Regions from separate parts of the Serratia ureilytica genome, predicted to be linked through region 2. Evidence: predicted binding sites of a transcription regulator. Region 2 holds the regulator's gene; each other region holds the start of a gene.

Region 1 (4,172 bases), 1.4 Mb from region 2:
CGCGGGCTATGCGCTGGCGACGAGCGAAGAGTATCAGGCGCTGCTGGACGCGTGCGTGGCGGGCTATCGCGACTATCTGCGGCTGACTGCCGAAGGCGCGGATGCGGCGGCGGTGCTGGCCGCCTTTAGCCGCTTCCAGGTGCTGTGCGCGCTGCGTGAAGGGCCGTTCGGCGTCGCCGGCCTGAATGAACGTATTGAACTCGGGCTGCAGCGCGCCGGCCTGATCGACCGCAAACCGGGTGTGCTCGGCCGCTGGTATCGGGGGCGGCCGGTGATGATCGGCCGCAACGACAGCGCGCTGGGGTTATTCAATGGGGATATCGGCATTACTCTGCCGGATGAGCGCGGCGAGCTGCGCGTGCATTTCCAACTGCCGGACGGCAGCATCAAGTCGGTGCAGCCGAGCCGTTTGCCGGCGCATGAAACCGCTTACGCCATGACGGTGCACAAGTCCCAGGGATCGGAGTTTGAGCATACGGTTCTGGTGTTGCCGAACCATTTCCTGCCGGTGCTGACGCGTGAGCTGGTCTATACCGCGATCACCCGTGCGCGTCAGCAGCTCTCGCTGTACGCCACGGACGCGGTGCTGCTGCGGGCCATTCGCACGCCGACCCAGCGTCGCAGCGGATTGGCTGAACGGCTGCAGACGACGGAATAAGCGATGAAGGGGCGCGGTAGCGGCCGCGCCCACAGGGATTACAGATCCGCCAGCAGAATTTTGGAGCGGCGTTGGTAGTTGTACAACGCCTGTTTCTGCATCGGCAGCACGTCGACCTCCGCCGGGGTGAAACCACGCTCCTGAAACCAGTGGATGCTGCGGGTGGTCAGCACGAACAGCTTCTTCAATCCCATCTGCCGCGCCTGATTTTCTACCCGCTGCAGCAGCATCTCGCCGCGCGAAGAGCTGCGGTAATCGGGATGCACCGCCACGCAGGCCATCTCGCCGATTTTTTCCTCCGGGAACGGGTACAGCGCCGCGCAGGCGATGGTCAGGTTATCGCGTTCGATAATGGTGAACTTGTCGATCTCCATCTCCAGCTGTTCACGCGAACGGCGCACCAGAATACCCTGCTGTTCGAGCGGCCGGATGAGCTCCAGAATACCGCCGATGTCGTTGATCGTCGCCCGGCGCACCTGTTCGGCGCTTTCCATCACGATTTGGGTGCCGATGCCGTCGCGTGAGAACAGTTCTTGCACCAGCGCGCCGTCCTCCTGATAGCTGATCAGGTGGCTGCGGCGCACGCCGCTGCGGCAGCCTTTCACCGCGCCGCGCAGGAAGCGCACGGTGCCGGAATGGTAATCACCGCCTTCCTCCAGCTCTTCAAGACGCTTTTGCGCGTCGTTGGGGAACAGCTCGGAAAGGATGTTGCCTTCCGCGTCGGTCACGCCCTGCGAGGAGCAGAAACCGATCATTTTTTCCGCTTTCAGTTTGATCGCCAGCTGAGTCGCGACTTCCTCCGAAGTCAGGTTGAAGCTCTCGCCGGTCACCGAGACGGCGACCGGGCCGATCAGCACGATGGCGTTGCTGTCGAGCTGACGATGGATCGCTTCTTCATCGATGCGGCGAATGCGGCCGCTGTGGCAGTAGTCGATGCCGTCATCGACGCCCAGCGGCTGCGCGATGATGAAGTTGCCGCTGACCACGTTAATGTGCGCGCCCTGCAGCGGCGTGTTGTTGAGGCTCATCGACAGCCGGGCGGTGATGTCCAGCTGCAATAAACCGGCCGCCTGCTTGACCAACTCAAGCGTATGGGCGTCGGTCACGCGCGTATGCTTGTGGTAGATCGGTTCATAGTTGTGCTGCGCCAGATTGGCGTCGATCTGCGGCCGTGCGCCGTAAACCACCACCAGGCGAATGCCCAGGCTATGCAGCAGCCCGATATCATTGACGATGTTGGAAAAATTCTCGTGTTCGATGGCTTCCCCACCGAGCATGATGACAAACGTCTTGCCGCGGTGGGCGTTGATATAGGGGACGGAGTGACGGAATCCTTGCACCAGCTCTGTACTACGTTCCTTCACGGGCAAACCTCTTTGCATATTTATACGATATTTTTGTATTTTTATTCTTTTATTGCGCCAATGGCAAGTGGGAAATCGTCATGAAGAGCGAGCTAAGGGCGCTAAATCGTTAATAAATTGAAAAACCATAAAAAGATTTTCTGATGACAGGGCTGGAATGATTGGTTAAAGTTTTCGGCATTCCCAAGTCATTGGTGTTTTTTTCATCTGTTGTAAACAGTTATTACTGCCGGAGCCGCATGCCAAACGCTAATCACAATCTGGGCCGCCGTCGTTTATTACAGGGCGTTGCCGCCAGCTGGTTGCTGAGTGTGAGTCGCACGGGCTTCGCCGCGTCATCGCACGTGATTGCCGTGCGCGTCTGGCCGTCCTCCACTTATACCCGCGTCACGCTGGAATCCAACGTCGAACTGAAATACAAGCAGTTCGCCCTGACCAATCCCGATCGCGTGGTGGTGGATATCGAAGGCGTGCATCTCAACAGCGTGCTGAAGGGCATCGCCGGGCAGGTGCGCGCCGACGATCCTTATCTCAAGCAGGCGCGCGTCGGCCAGTTCGATCAGAATACCGTGCGGCTGGTGCTGGAGCTCAAGCAAAGCGTCAGCCCGCACATGTTCTCGCTGGCGCCGGTGCCGGAGTATCGCAACCGTCTGGTGATGGATCTCTACCCGACCAAGGGCGGCAGCGGCGGCGAGGAGTATGATCCGCTACTGGCGTTACTGGAAGATTACAACAAAGGCGATCTGGAGCGCACGCTGCCGCCCGAAGCGCCGCAGGCCGGCAAGGCGGGGCGCGATCGGCCGATCGTCATCATGCTGGATCCTGGCCACGGGGGCGAAGATCCCGGTGCGATCGGCAAGTATAAGACGCGCGAGAAAGACATCGTGCTGCAGATTGCCCGCAAGCTGAGCGCCATGATCAAGCGCGAGCCGAACATGAAGGTGTTCATGACGCGCAATGAAGACGTGTTTATCCCGCTCAAGGTGCGCGTCGCCAAGGCGCGCAAGCAACGCGCCGATTTGTTCGTTTCGATTCACGCCGACGCCTTCACCAGCCGCGCCGCGCGCGGGTCATCGGTGTTCGCGTTGTCCACCAAAGGCGCCACCAGCTCGGCGGCCAAGTTCCTGGCGCAGACGCAGAACGCTTCGGACCAAATCGGCGGCGTCAGCAAGAGCGGCGATCGCTATCTCGACCACACCATGTTCGATTTGATCCAGACCGCAACCATCAACGATAGCCTGAAGTTCGGCAAGGAAGTGTTGAACCGGATGGGTAAAATCAACCGGTTGCACAAGAATCGCGTCGATCAGGCCGGTTTTGCGGTGTTGAAGGCGCCGGATATCCCGTCGATCCTGGTGGAAACGGCGTTTATCAGCAATATTGAAGAGGAGCGCAAGCTGCGCACCAGCCATTTCCAGCAGCAGGTGGCGGAGTCGATTCTGGCGGGCATCAAGGCTTATTTCGCCAACGGCGGCGCGTTAGCGAGCCGATAGCGGCAGGGCCGGGCGCAAGTCCGGCTGTTTTTGCGGATTGCAGATACAAAAAAACACCCGTCAGGGTGCTTATCTGTTGTCATCAAGAGTTGGTTGCGGGGGCCGGATTTGAACCGACGACCTTCGGGTTATGAGCCCGACGAGCTACCAGGCTGCTCCACCCCGCGTCCGTCTTGATGCGGTATTACGACGAAACCACCGTTCATGTTATGCCGCTGGTACGGCATTCGGTTGGTTGCGGGGGCCGGATTTGAACCGACGACCTTCGGGTTATGAGCCCGACGAGCTACCAGGCTGCTCCACCCCGCGTCCGTGTAATACTTTGTTATCGAACCCAAACGCAAAATACCGCCACTGCGGCATCGGTTGGTTGCGGGGGCCGGATTTGAACCGACGACCTTCGGGTTATGAGCCCGACGAGCTACCAGGCTGCTCCACCCCGCGTCCGATGGATGCGCACTATACTCTCCATGCGTTTTGTTGCAAACCCTTTTTGCATTTTATTGGCCTAAACCCGTTTTTCTGCTGAATTTGCCCGCAATTTGCCTTCTTTTTCATCACCATCCTCCGTGCGGCTTTTTTTATTTGCAGCGATTCCTTTATCAATGAGCGTTTGTTATCGTTCAGCCGGTAGATCATATCAGTTTGAGAGTGTGC
Region 2 (4,172 bases):
TCGATATGATACTCCAACGCTTTTCCCTGCACGCCTTTACGCCTGCGGCTTATCCAGCCTTCGCGCCGGGCCATCAGATTGATTCCCTGTGGTGAGGAAGGTAATCCTGCGATGCCTGTCAGTTCCTTGGCGGCAAACCACTCGTTTTTCATAGCCATCATCTCTGGGCAATAGTGGGCAAAGTCATTTTTGGAAATTACTTGGGTATTTTTTAGGAAATTTAATGGTATTCTTGTTTCCGAATAAGCGTTTCACGTTGTTCAAACGCCTAACCCTGATCCGTTAGTTATACCACTAACGCAACTTTGGCTAATCAGAAAAGGAATGTAAACATGAATTCAAGGAACCCAGATTGGCATCCGGCAGATATCATCGCGGCGTTACGCAAACAGGGCACCACGCTGGCGGCGGTGTCGCGCAAGGCCGGATTAAGCTCATCAACGCTGGCCAACGCGCTGTCGCGTCCCTGGCCGAAGGGGGAATGGCTGATCGCCGAAGCAATCGGCATCCACCCATCGGAGATCTGGCCAAGCCGCTATTATGATCCGCACAGCGATTGCCTGCTGGATCGAAAAGCCCGCATCAAATCGTGAACGCGGGGCAAAAAAAACCGCCGGAACAGCGTCCGGCGGCGTTTATCGGCTGACTATCGGCGACGATCAGTTATTGATGAACTTCTCGCCCAGTTCGATATCTTTGTGCAGCACGTCCAGCATCTCATTCAGCGCTTTCTGTTCGAAGGCGCTTAGCGTGCCGATATCCTTGCGTTCTTCAACGCCGTTTTTACCCAGCACCAGCGGCTGTGCGAAGAAGCGAGCGTATTTGCCGTCGCCTTCAACGTAAGCGCATTCCACAACGCCTTTCTCGCCCTGCAGTGCGCGCACCAGAGACAGACCGAAACGCGCGGCCGCCTGGCCCATGGACAGCGTAGCAGACCCGCCACCGGCTTTGGCTTCCACCACTTCGGTGCCGGCGTTCTGAATGCGTTTGGTCAGATCCGCCACTTCCTGATCGGTGAAGCTCACGCCAGGGATCTGCGACAGCAGAGGCAGGATAGTCACGCCAGAGTGGCCGCCGATGACCGGCACGTTCAGCTCTTCCGGCTGCTTGCCTTTCAGCTCGGCCACGAAGGTGTTGGAACGGATGATATCCAGCGAAGTCACGCCGAACAGTTTGTTCTTGTCGTAAACGCCGGCTTTTTTCAGCACTTCCGCCGCGATGGCGACCGTGGTGTTAACCGGGTTGGTGATGATGCCGATGCAGGCTTTCGGGCAGGTTTTCGCCACTTGCTCAATCAGGTTACGCACGATGCCGGCGTTAACGTTGAACAGGTCAGAGCGATCCATGCCTGGCTTACGGGCCACGCCGGCGGAAATCAGCACCACGTCAGCACCCTGCAGAGCCGGGGTCGCGTCTTCGCCGCTGAAGCCTTTGATTTTAACTGCGGTTGGGATGTGGCTTAAGTCGACGGCAACGCCTGGGGTAACGGGGGCAATGTCGTAAAGAGAGAGTTCAGAACCTGAAGGAAGCTGGGTTTTGAGTAGAAGGGCGAGGGCCTGGCCGATACCGCCAGCAGCACCGAGAACTGCAACTTTCATCCTATACTCCTTTATTGTCTTAAATATATAAAGCGCCGTGAATGTGTTGGTGACGGACCTTAAATTATTACACCTTTAAAAACAATAAATTAGCTAATTGTTGCCTGCAGGTGCAATAAAATGACCGCTGTCGCGCCCATTTTAGATTAAATCGCTTACGCATGAAGGGCATAGCGCACACTAATCAAAAATAGTGCGAGGTTATTCACGAGCAAGTTAACCGGCCGTTACATTACACCCTTACGCAACATCAGAACAACATCATTTTAATAACATTTTATTTACCAGCGCAGGCCGATTTTCCGACGTCAAAAGGGCATATTCATCACGGCCGGATTTTGTTAAAATGCCGCCCTTTCCTCGCCGCCCGGTCATGTTTATTTTCTTTGGGTCGGCCTTTGTTGCATAAAAATTCATCTATATGCATAATCATGACTTCCATTATCAACATTCCACGGTGCAAAATGCGTAATCCCGCAAAACAGGAAGATCTGATCAAGACGTTCAAAGCGTTATTGAAAGAAGAAAAATTCAGTTCTCAAGGCGAGATCGTTTTGGCGCTGCAAGAAGAAGGCTTCGAAAACATTAACCAATCCAAAGTATCGCGCATGCTGACCAAGTTCGGTGCGGTACGTACGCGCAATGCCAAAATGGAAATGGTGTATTGCCTTCCTGCCGAACTCGGCGTGCCGACCACCACCAGCCCGCTGAAGAACCTGGTGCTGGACGTCGACCATAACGACGCCGTCGTGGTGATCCACACCAGTCCGGGCGCCGCACAGCTGATCGCCCGCCTGCTTGACTCCTTGGGCAAATCCCAGGGCATCCTCGGCACTATCGCCGGCGACGACACGATTTTCGTCACGCCGTCCAGCGGCTTTACCGCTCAGAAGCTGCATGAAGCGATCCTGGGCGTGTTCGAGCAAGAGCTGTGAAACCTGGCGCTAACAAAGTGCGGCTACCGCCCGCATTTTGTTAGCGCTTCTTTAACCCTCGCGTTACCTTTCCGGCCTTCAACCGCGTTTAACACTGCTTTTTTATCCCGCAACAACACATTTCCATGACATATCCATGTAACCAGCAGTACCCACTGTGATCTTCCGCACTTTTGGTCAAAAGCACTTACCTTATTGAAATTACATAAATTTAACATCGAAAGATCGTTTTATGAGCGTTTTTTATTCCTTGTAGTTATAAAAAATAAGGTTCATCGGTTTAAAGTTTCACTAGCAACTGTTAGCGAACTATTAATTTTTCACGTTACTAGCTGTATACTCATTTCCGTGAACTGAATCACAGTTCGTTGGAACTGATAAAAGAATACGATGAGGTGAGATGATGAAAATTAAAGCTACCGTTGCAACCCTGAGCGTTCTGTCCATGCTTTCCTTTGGCGCATTCGCAGCACAATCTGTTGACGCAACCCAGGCCGCAAAACTGCAGCCCGCCGGTGTGATCACCGTGAGCGGCGTCGCCGCTGCGCCTTCCGACATTCGTCAGGCGCTGTCCGATAAAGCCGACGCCAAAGGGGCGACCGCTTACCGCGTGATCGAAGCGCGCAACGACGGCAACTTCCACGCGACCGCTGAAATCTACAAATAAGTACCGGCATTACCCGGCAACGGGCAATACATCTCTGGAATCAAACGCTGTCATAACGGCCTTCAAGAATAAAAATCGCTGCCAAGCCCTTCCAGGCTGTTATGACCAAGGATCGCTATCATGAACATGAAAACTACTCTCGCTGCACTCGGTTTGCTGTCTGTCATCTCCTTTGGCGCGTCTGCCGCCCAGTTGGTGACTAACGATCAGACCGCCAATCTGCAATCTATCGGCACCATTACCGTCAGCGGTATCGACGGCGCACCGACCGACATTCGCCAGGCGCTGTCGGAGAAAGCCGATGCTAAAGGCGCGACCGCCTACCGCGTGATCGAAGCGCGTAACGAAGGCAACTACCACGCCACCGCCGAGATTTACAAATAACAACTCTGGGAACGGCTTTGCAGAGCTGATTACCCTCGTCACTGCCACTGCCGAGTTCTGACGCAAACGCCGATTTCCCAGAGACCCTCTCGTCGTCCTATCCGACGAACCCCGTTGCCCTCGCTCGCGAGGGCTTTTTTATGGGCGTAAAAAAGGCCGCGAATGCGGCCCTTAGGTTGGCTTATGCGGCTGAACAATCAGTAGGTCACCTTCGGTTCCTGCTTTTTCGCCAACGCGTCCAACAGGCGATCGTGAATGCCGCCGAAACCGCCGTTGCTCATCACCAGAATGTGGTCGCCCGGCTGTGCGGTTTTCACCACCATCTCCACCAGCGTGTCGAGATCCGCGCTCCAGTGCGCCGGCTGCACGCAGGCATCCGCCACTTCCGCAACCTGCCACGGAATGTGATGCGGCTGGAACAGGAACACTTCATCGGCACGGCCGAGCGAAGGCGCCAGATCGTTTTTGCTGATGCCCATTTTCATGGTGTTGGATCGCGGCTCCAGCACCGCCAGAATGCGCGCCGTGCCGCCTACCTTGCCGCGCAGCGCGGCCAGAGTGGCCAGGATCGCCGTCGGGTGGTGCGCG
Region 3 (4,172 bases), 570 kb from region 2:
CGCAGCTGCTTCATGATTTCGCGGTAAGGCTCCTGCACCTCATCGCCGCCGGCGCGGGCGCGCAGCTCCGGGGTGCACTCGGTCATCGACAGCTCGGAGACCAGCACCTGGATGTCGCGGGTAAACAGGTCGCAGGCTTTCCAGCGGCTGAGCAGCAGCACATGGCGGGTAATTTCGGCGGTGACGTTCGGGTTGCCGTCGCGGTCGCCGCCCATCCAGGAGGTGAAGCGCACCGGCACCGCTTCCACCGGCAGGCTGTAATCGATGGAGTTTTCCAGCTGTTCGTTGAATTCGCGCAGGAACGCCGGCACGCCTTCCCACAGGCTGTTTTCCACGACGGCAAAACCCCATTTGGCTTCGTCGATCGGAGAAGGGCGGTGTTTGCGAATTTCATCGGTGTGCCACGACTGGGCTACCAGCTGACGCAGGCGGCGCATGATCTTGTTGCGCTCGTAGTCGGCCAGATCGTTGTGATCGAGCTGGCTGAGGCAGGTGTTGACCTCCACCAGCTTGTGGATCAGGGTGCGGCGGGTGATCTCCGTCGGGTGCGCCGTCAGCACCAGCTCGATGGAGAGTTGCGACACCGCGTGCTGCAGCTCTTTGTCGCTGAGCTTTTTGTCTTTGAGGCGGCTGAACAGTTGAGCCAGCGCTTCCGGATTGCTGGCGGCTTCGCCGTTGGGCGAAATGCTGTGGTACTGCTCGGCGACGTTGGTCAGGTTGAGGAACTGGCTGAAGGCGCGCGCCACCGGCAGCAGCTCGTCGTTGGACAAGTTCTGCAGGGTAGAAAGCAGCTCCTGGCGATGCGCTTCGTTGCCGGCGCGTGAGGATTTGGAAAGCTTACGGATGGTCTCAACGCGATCGAGAATATGCTCGCCCAGCGCTTCTTTGATGGTATCGCCGAGCAATTTGCCGAGCATACTGACATTACTGCGCATTGCCGAATATTGTTCGTTCATATAACCCCTGACCCAGTTCTGTATGTATGATTTTTATCTTGTAAATAAATTTCACGCGTCAGGCGCAGACCGCCTGCCTGATCCCATCGCGTTCCTGTCCAATCGTCAATTGACACTATTTTTAGCAAAAAAACATCAAAATCGGCGCATTTTCTGAAATTTAATTACGCCGCGTGGGTTATCAGCGTGGCTTATTTCGCTGCTTTCTACTTATTTTGAGTTAGGGGAAGCATAAAGCATTTCCCCTGCTAAATGTCGGGTTTATTGCCGGCAAAAGTGATTGACCAGCTGGCCCAACAGTTTGCGCGTCGGTTCGATAAACGCGGTGTCGATGTATTCGTCCGGCTGGTGGGCCTGATCGATGGAACCGGGGCCGAGCACCAACGTCGGGCATACCTGTTGCACGAACGGCGCTTCGGTGCAGTAGTTGACCACCTGCGTGCGGGTGCCCAGCAGTTCCTCGATCACCGCCACCATGCGGTGGTCGGTCGGGCATTCGTAGCCCGGCACCGACGCGTGCAGCTCTTCGATGGTCAGGCGGCCCGGCCAGCGTTGGCTCACTGGCTCCAGCGCCTGATGCATCAGTTCGTTGATGTTGTCGAGCGTCATGCCGGGCAGCGGGCGGATATCCAGGTGCAGTTCGCAACAGGCGCAGATGCGGTTGGCCGCGTCGCCGCCGCTGATATGGCCGAAGTTCATGGTGGGATAAGGCACGGCGAACGCCGGGTTGTTGTAGCGCTCCTGCAGGGTCTTGCGCAGCTCCATCAGGCGGCCGATGGACTCGTGCATCAGATCGATGGCGTTGACGCCGCGCGCCGGATCGCTGGAGTGGCCGGACTGGCCGACGATGCGAATGGCGTTGGCCATGTGGCCCTTGTGCGCGCGCACCGGCTGCAGCGAGGTCGGCTCGCCGATGATGGCGAAATCCGGACGAATGGCGGTAGAGGCGGCGAAGTAACGCGCGCCGGCCATCGTCGTTTCTTCATCTGCGGTGGCTAAAATGTACAACGGCTTGGTCAGCTTGCTCGCGTCGATATCGCGCACCGCATCCAGAATAAAGGCGAAGAAGCCTTTCATGTCGGCGGTGCCCAGCCCGTAGAGCTTGTTGTCGTGCTCGGTCAGGGTGAAGGGATCGCGCGTCCAGCGGCCTTCGTCGTAAGGCACCGTATCGGTGTGGCCGGCCAGCAGCAGGCCGCCGCTGCCTTCGCCGATGCTGGCCAGCAGGTTGAATTTGTGGCGCGACTCCGGCACCGGCTGTACGTCGACGCGAAAGCCCAGGTCGGCAAACCATCCGGCCAGCAAGTTGATTAACGCCTCATTGCTCTGATCGAGGCCGGCATCGGTGGCGCTGATTGACGGAGTGGCGATCAACGCCCGGTACAGCTCAATAAATGGAGGTAATTTCATCTTCACTGTTGACAGCCTTAGGTTAGGATAGTATCAATATTCATGCATTTATTTTGAATAAAAATACAGTAAGCCGAAGCGTAAGGGAACCCGATGCCCGGATGTTTATAAAAGCATCAACGCCTGGCTCCGTGGGTGAACGGCGCAACAACGCTGGCTAGCCCTGTTACCTGGGTCGCAAGCGACCGCACGTCAGTTTAGAAGGTGAAAGGCCACATGTTGAATACGCTGATCGTTGGTGCCAGCGGTTACGCCGGAGCGGAGCTCACGGCTTACCTGAATCGCCACCCACACATGAACATAACCGCTTTAGCGGTTTCAGCGCAAAGTGCAGATGCAGGAAAGTTGCTTTCCGATCTCCATCCCCAGTTGAAAGGCATCGTCGATCTGCCGCTGCAGCCGTTGACTGACGTCGCCAAGGCGGCGCAGGGCATCGATGTAGTGTTCCTCGCCACCGCCCATGAAGTCAGCCACGATATCGCACCGGCTTTCCTGGCGGCGGGCTGCGTGGTGTTCGATCTGTCCGGCGCCTTCCGCGTGCAGGACGCCGGTTTTTATAGCCAGTACTACGGTTTCGAGCATCAGCATGGCGCTCTGCTGGAGCAGGCGGTGTACGGCCTGGCGGAGTGGCAGAGCGACAAGATCAAACAGGCGCAGCTGATCGCGGTGCCGGGCTGTTACCCGACGGCGGCGCAGCTGGCGCTGAAACCGTTGATCGAAAAACAGCTGCTGAATCTGGATCAGTGGCCGGTGATCAACGCCACCAGCGGCGTTAGCGGCGCCGGGCGCAAGGCCAGCATGACCACCAGCTTCTGCGAAGTGAGCCTGCAGCCGTACGGTATTTTCACTCACCGGCACCAGCCGGAGATCGCCGCGCACCTGGGCGTGCCGGTCATCTTTACGCCGCACCTGGGCAATTTCCCGCGCGGCATCCTTGAAACCATCACCTGCCGTCTGAAAGCCGGCGTGACCGCGCAGGACGTCGCGGCCGCCTATCATGCCGCCTATGACGACAAGCCGCTGGTGCGGCTGTACGACCAGGGCGTGCCGGCGCTGAAATCGGTGGTGGGGCTGCCGTTCTGCGACATCGGTTTTGCGGTGCAGGGCGAGCATCTGATCGCCGTGGCGGTGGAAGACAATCTGCTGAAAGGCGCGGCGGCGCAGGCGGTGCAATGCCTGAATATCCGTTTCGGCTTCCCGGAAACCCAATCACTCCTTTAAACCAGCGTGAGTAAACAGCAATGAACCCGTTAATTATCAAGTTAGGTGGCGTGTTATTAGACAGTGAAGAAGCGCTGGAGCGTCTGTTTACCGCGTTGGACAGCTATCGGCAGCAGCACCAGCGCCCGCTGGTGATCGTGCACGGCGGCGGCTGCGTGGTGGACGAACTGATGAAGCAGCTCGCTTTGCCGGTGGTGAAAAAGAACGGCCTGCGGGTCACGCCGGCCGATCAGATCGACATCATCACCGGGGCGCTGGCCGGCACCGCCAACAAAACGCTGCTGGCGTGGGCGATTAAACATCAAATCAACGCCGTCGGCCTGAGCCTGGCGGACGGCGGCAGCGCGGTCGTGACCCCGCTCGATCCGGCATTGGGCCACGTCGGCAACGCGCAGCCCGGTTCGCCCGCGCTGCTCAATACCCTGCTGGGCGCCGGCTACCTGCCGGTTGTCAGCTCCATCGGCATCACCGCCGAAGGGCAGTTAATGAATGTGAACGCCGATCAGGCGGCGACGGCGCTGGCGGCGACGCTGGGGGCGGACCTTATCCTGCTGTCGGACGTCAGCGGCATCCTCGACGGCAAGGGCC

Evidence for each region. The regulator ArgR, encoded in region 2, controls arginine synthesis, uptake and breakdown. The targets are predictions, from matches to a motif close to ANTGAATAAAAATACANT.
Region 1: argA (amino-acid N-acetyltransferase) is a predicted target of ArgR. The motif match lies at 2,055-2,072, and genes of this name have one in related genera.
Region 3: argC (N-acetyl-gamma-glutamyl-phosphate reductase) is a predicted target of ArgR. The motif match lies at 2,416-2,433, and genes of this name have one in related genera.

The regions. Positions count from the first base shown of each region.
Region 1 is NZ_CP071320.1:940,937-945,108, forward strand. It holds gene recD (exodeoxyribonuclease V subunit alpha) at 1-658, shown strand, start outside; gene argA (amino-acid N-acetyltransferase) at 697-2,022, opposite strand; gene amiC (N-acetylmuramoyl-L-alanine amidase AmiC) at 2,262-3,515, shown strand; tRNA gene J0X03_RS04325 (tRNA-Met) at 3,606-3,682, opposite strand; tRNA gene J0X03_RS04330 (tRNA-Met) at 3,748-3,824, opposite strand; tRNA gene J0X03_RS04335 (tRNA-Met) at 3,883-3,959, opposite strand.
Region 2 is NZ_CP071320.1:4,627,752-4,631,923, forward strand. It holds gene J0X03_RS21915 (DNA-binding protein) at 1-152, opposite strand, end outside; gene J0X03_RS21920 (helix-turn-helix domain-containing protein) at 333-593, shown strand; gene mdh (malate dehydrogenase) at 660-1,598, opposite strand; gene argR (transcriptional regulator ArgR) at 2,063-2,533, shown strand; gene yhcN (peroxide/acid stress response protein YhcN) at 2,937-3,200, shown strand; gene yhcN (peroxide/acid stress response protein YhcN) at 3,321-3,584, shown strand; gene mpl (UDP-N-acetylmuramate:L-alanyl-gamma-D-glutamyl-meso-diaminopimelate ligase) at 3,782-4,172, opposite strand, start outside.
Region 3 is NZ_CP071320.1:92,234-96,405, forward strand. It holds gene ppc (phosphoenolpyruvate carboxylase) at 1-956, opposite strand, end outside; gene argE (acetylornithine deacetylase) at 1,218-2,363, opposite strand; gene argC (N-acetyl-gamma-glutamyl-phosphate reductase) at 2,580-3,584, shown strand; gene argB (acetylglutamate kinase) at 3,605-4,172, shown strand, end outside.